Regions from separate parts of the Hydrogenophaga sp. T2 genome, predicted to be linked through region 2. Evidence: riboswitches for the same ligand, from Rfam matches in the RefSeq annotation. Region 2 holds a riboswitch; the other holds the start of a gene.
What was found. Region 2 has a riboswitch for glycine ahead of WDZ95_RS04235 (D-amino acid dehydrogenase). Riboswitches for the same ligand answer to the same signal wherever they lie in the genome.
Positions count from the first base shown of each region.

Region 1: another riboswitch for glycine. It lies ahead of gcvT (glycine cleavage system aminomethyltransferase GcvT); the one in region 2 lies ahead of WDZ95_RS04235 (D-amino acid dehydrogenase).

Region 1 covers NZ_JBBHZJ010000004.1:495,311-497,690, forward strand. Annotated here, with positions in the region: gene WDZ95_RS12605 (FAD-dependent oxidoreductase) at 1-326, shown strand, start outside; gene WDZ95_RS12610 (hypothetical protein) at 470-976, shown strand; glycine riboswitch at 1,011-1,106, shown strand; glycine riboswitch at 1,120-1,223, shown strand; gene gcvT (glycine cleavage system aminomethyltransferase GcvT) at 1,278-2,380, shown strand, end outside.
Region 2 covers NZ_JBBHZJ010000002.1:139,277-141,656, reverse strand. Annotated here, with positions in the region: gene WDZ95_RS04235 (D-amino acid dehydrogenase) at 1-1,022, opposite strand, end outside; glycine riboswitch at 1,078-1,190, opposite strand; gene WDZ95_RS04230 (M20 aminoacylase family protein) at 1,302-2,380, opposite strand, start outside.

The DNA.
Region 1 (2,380 bases), on a different contig from region 2:
AGCCCGACGGCAAGCTCACCTTCGACCGCCTGAGCAGCGTGTTCGTGAGCAACACCAACCACGAAGAACAGCAGCCCGCCCACCTCACGCTCAAGGACGCGGGCGTGCCGGTGAAGATCAACCTCGCCAAGTACGCGGGCCCCGAGAGCCGCTACTGCCCCGCGGGCGTGTACGAGTACGTCAAGACCGAGGACGGCGCCGACCGGCTGCAGATCAACGCGCAGAACTGCGTGCACTGCAAGACCTGCGACATCAAGGACCCGACGCAGAACATCGTGTGGGTCACGCCCGAGGGCGGGGGCGGGCCGAACTACGCGGGGATGTGACGCGCCGCGGCGCGGGATGTGCGTTCGTTCACATCCCTCCGCGAAAGCCGCCTGCGGGCGGCTTTTTTGCGCCCGCATGACACGCGAACGTCATGCGGCCTGCGCAGAGTGCTGCGTCATCCGTAGCACTCCCTGCCACACCCATGCTCAACAAGACCGACAAGGGCCGGGCCGAGCTGCAACCCGGCCAGCGCACCCTGGGCCAGCGCGAGCGCGCGATCCTGCTCGTGGCCGACGGCCGCAAATCCACCGCCTCGCTGCATGCCCTCTTCCACGGCGACGGCAAGGCCATCGTCGAATCGCTGATCGCGGGCGGCTACCTGCTGGACGACCGCCCGCCGCCCGCCCCGGCCCCGTCACCGGGCCTCGCGGTGCAGGGCTCGGTCGACGATTTCAGCGGCCCGCGCTCGCTGGCCAGCGCGCGCATGTTCCTGTTCGATCTCTCGGACCGCATGTTCGCGCCGCGCGACCGGCAGATGGCCGAGCGCCTGCGCGACGCACTCCGTGAAGCGCGCGACGCCCCGAGCATGGTCGCCGTGGGCCGCGAGATGCTGGCCGAGATCGAGCGCGTCGCAGGCCGCGAGCGGGCGCTGGCGGTCAGCGCGCGGCTGGCCAAACTGCTGCCGGAATCGGCCCCGCTCGGGGTCTGAGCAACGCCACCCGCGTCGACTGCACTAGAATCCGCGGCGTTGCTCAGGAGAGAGCTCCCGCGTGGAGCCGCCGAAGGCGCAGGAGGCCGCAACGGCCCCGAACGCTCAGGCAAAAGGACTGGCAAACGCCCGCCGCAAGGCAGGCGATCCCCCCTGGAGAGAGGCCCCACACGATGCGGCCCACCGAAGGAGCAAGCGCGGCATCGCCCGCGTGAATCTCTCAGGTAAAGCGGACAGCGGGGCAGCACACGGCACGCCGTGTTTCGCCCCGCGAGGGGCCTGCCCTGCCAGCGAGTCCGCCTTGTCCTCCACCGAACTTCTCCAGACCCCGCTGCACGCACTGCACCTCGAACTCGGTGCGCGCATGGTGCCCTTCGCGGGCTACAGCATGCCGGTGCAGTACCCCGCGGGCCTCATGGCAGAGCACCAGCACACGCGCAACGCCGCCGGCCTGTTCGACGTGTCGCACATGGGCCAGCTGCGCCTGTCGGGCCCCGAGGCCGCGGCCGCCTTCGAAAGCCTGATGCCGGTCGACGTGATCGGCCTGGCGCCGGGCAAGCAGCGCTACGGCCTGCTGCTCACCGACGAGGGCACCATCGTCGACGACCTGATGTTCGTGAACCGCGAGGACCACCTGTTCGTGATCGTCAACGGCGCCTGCAAGCACGGCGACCTCGCGCACATGCAGCAGCGCATCGGCCAGCGCTGCACCATCGAACCCCAATTCGACCGCGGCCTGCTCGCGCTGCAGGGCCCGCAGGCCGTGACCGCGCTGCAGCGCCTGCTGCCCGGCGTGGAAAAGCTGGTGTTCATGACCGGCGCGGCCTTCGAATGGCAGGGCCGGCCGCTGTTCGTCACGCGCAGCGGCTACACCGGCGAAGACGGCTTCGAGCTCTCGCTGGCCGCGGCCGACACCGAGGCCTTCGCGCGCGCGCTGCTCGCGCAGCCCGAGGTGCAGCCCATCGGCCTGGGCGCGCGCAACTCGCTGCGCCTCGAAGCCGGCCTGTGCCTCTATGGCAACGACATCGACACCACCACCACGCCCGTGGAAGCCGGCCTGAATTGGGCCATGCAGAAGGTGCGCCGCAGCGGCGGCGCGCGCGCGGGCGGCTTCCCGGGCGCTGCGCGCGTGCTCGCCCAGCTCGACGGCACCGCCCCGCCCGAGCGCGTGCGCGTGGGCCTGATCGCGCAGGAGCGCGTGCCGGTGCGCGAGCACACCGAACTGCAGAGCGAAGCGGGCGAGCGACTGGGCGAAGTCACCAGCGGCCTGCTCGGCCCTACCATCAACCAGCCCATCGCCATGGGCTACCTGCCGCCGGCGTTCGCCGCCCCCGGCACCCGCGTGAACGCGCTGGTGCGCGGCAAGGCCGTGCCCATGGTGGTGGCGCCCATGCCCTTCGTGCC
Region 2 (2,380 bases):
TGCTGCACCCAGTCCACCAGCGGGCGGATGCGGTCGGCGCGGATGTCGCGGTTGAAGCCGTTGAACTCGGCCGTGCCCGCCACGCGGAAGCGGTCGGGGCCGAGGCGGCTGGTCACGAGTTTGGTCTCGTCGTCGAGCAGGCTCACCGTGGGCGCGGCGGCGCGGCTGGCCTCGTCGGTGAGGTTCACCGTGATCGAATAGCCCTTGACCGGGTACACGTTGATGCGATCGCCGAGCTGCGCCGCGAGCGCGCGGCTGTTCACGCCCGCGCAGACCACGAGCGCGTCGAAGGCGTGTTCCTCGTGGCCGTGTTCGCCGGCCAGCGTCACCGTGGCGCGGCGGTCGTCGCTGCGCAGCGAACGCACCTCGCGGCCGTACACGGTGCGCACGCCCAGGCGCTCGCAGGCCGCGGCCAGGCCTTGCGTGAAGCGGTGGATGTCGCCGGTGGAATCGCTTTCGGTGTAGTAGCCGCCGTGGTAGGTGCCGGCCAGCGTGGGCTCGATGGCGCGCATCTCCTCGGGCGTCACGGCGCGGCGCTGCAGGCCGCCTGCGGCGAGCAGGCGCGACACGCGGCCTGCGTGTTCGAAGCCCTGGCGGTCGCGGTAGATGTGCAGGATGCCTTCGCGGCGGTGGTCGAAGTCGATGCCCTCGCGCTCGGCCCAGTCGAACAGGTGCGCGCGCGCGGCGATCGCCAGCCGCGTGGTCTCGATGGTGTTGGCCTCGTAGCGCGGGATGCTGGCGATGAATTCCGCGAACCAAGACAGCTTGTGCCAGCCCGGCCGCGGGTTCACGAGCAGCGGTGCGTCCTGGCGCAGCATCCACTTGAGGCCCTTGAGCAGGGTGGAGGGATGGGTCCAGGTCTCGGCGTTCGAGGCCGAGAGCTGGCCGCCGTTGGCGAACGAGGTCTCCATCGCGGCGTAGCGGTGCCGCTCGAAGAGCGTGACGGCGAAGCCGCGGCGGGCCAGGGCGTAGGCGGTGGTGATGCCGGTGATGCCACCACCGATGACGGCAAAGGATTTCATGGATGCGCTCCAGGCGTCGGACGAGGATGTGGGCAGACCGCGCAACCGCGCGGTCTGCGCCCCCTCTGTCCGGTACCTGAGAGATTCACCCTGCGCGCGGGCCGCGGCGGGGCTTGCTCCTTCGGTGTGCCGGCTGACGAAGCGCGGCAACTCTTCAGAGTGTTGAGCGCACGGGCCGGTCCTGGGGCCTGAGAGTTTCCGGGGCGGTTGCTCCTTCGGCGCCGCGCCGGGGGGCGCGGGCTCTCCCGGTCCGTGCGGGGAAATGCGGTGCGCGTGAGATCAGCCAGACGCCTTCAGGTAATCGGCCACCAACCGTGTCCACAGTTGCGCGCCGGGTTCGATGATCGCGTCGTTGAAGTCGTAGCCCGGGTTGTGCACCGAGCAGGCGCCCGGCGTGCCGGGGCCGCCGTTGCCCACGAACACGTAGCAGCCGGGCACGGCTTCGAGCATGAAGGCGAAGTCTTCGCTCGCGGTGAGCGGCGCGGCCTCGGTGTTCACGCGCGCTGCGCCGAACAGCTCGCGCGCCAACCCGGCGGCGAGCCGGGTTTCGGCGGGCGTGTTCACGAGCACGGGATAGCCCTCGCGCCAGTCGATCAGGGCCTTCACCTTGAAGCTCGCGGCCTGCAGCTGCACCAGTTCGGTGATGCGCTCGCGCAGCAGCGCGCGCACTTCGCGGTCGAGCGCGCGCACGCTGAGCTCGAGCGTGGCCTCCTCGGGAATCACGTTGTTGGCCTGGCCCGCGTGCAGCGCGCCCACCGTGACCACCGCACTGTGCAGCGGGTCCACGTTGCGCGAGACCACGGTCTGCAGCGCGGTGACGACGGCCGCCGCGGCCACCACGGTGTCGGCGGTGGTCTGCGGCATCGCGCCGTGACCGCCCACGCCCTGCAGCCGGATGGTGACGTTGTCGCTCGAAGCCATGCTGGCCCCGGTGCGGAAGTGGAAGTGGCCGGCCTCGATGCCGGGGATGTTGTGCAGCGCGTACACCGCGTCGCAGGGAAAGCGCTCGAACAGGCCGTCGCGCATCATGGCCTGCGCGCCCGCCGCACCTTCTTCGGCGGGCTGGAAGATCAGGTGCAGCGTGCCGTCGAAGTCCAGGTCTTCGGCGATGAAGCGCGCCGCCGCGAGCAGCGTCGCGGTGTGGCCGTCGTGGCCGCAGGCGTGCATCAGGCCCGCGCGCCGGCTGCCCCATTCGCGGCCCGGGGCTTCGGCGATGGGCAGCGCGTCCATGTCGGCGCGAATGCCCAGGCGGCGTGTGCCCTGGCCGCGCCGCAGCACGCCCACCACACCGGTGCCGCCGATGCCGGTGTGCACGGTGTAGCCCCAGGCGCGCAGCTTGTCGGCCACCAGGGCCGCGG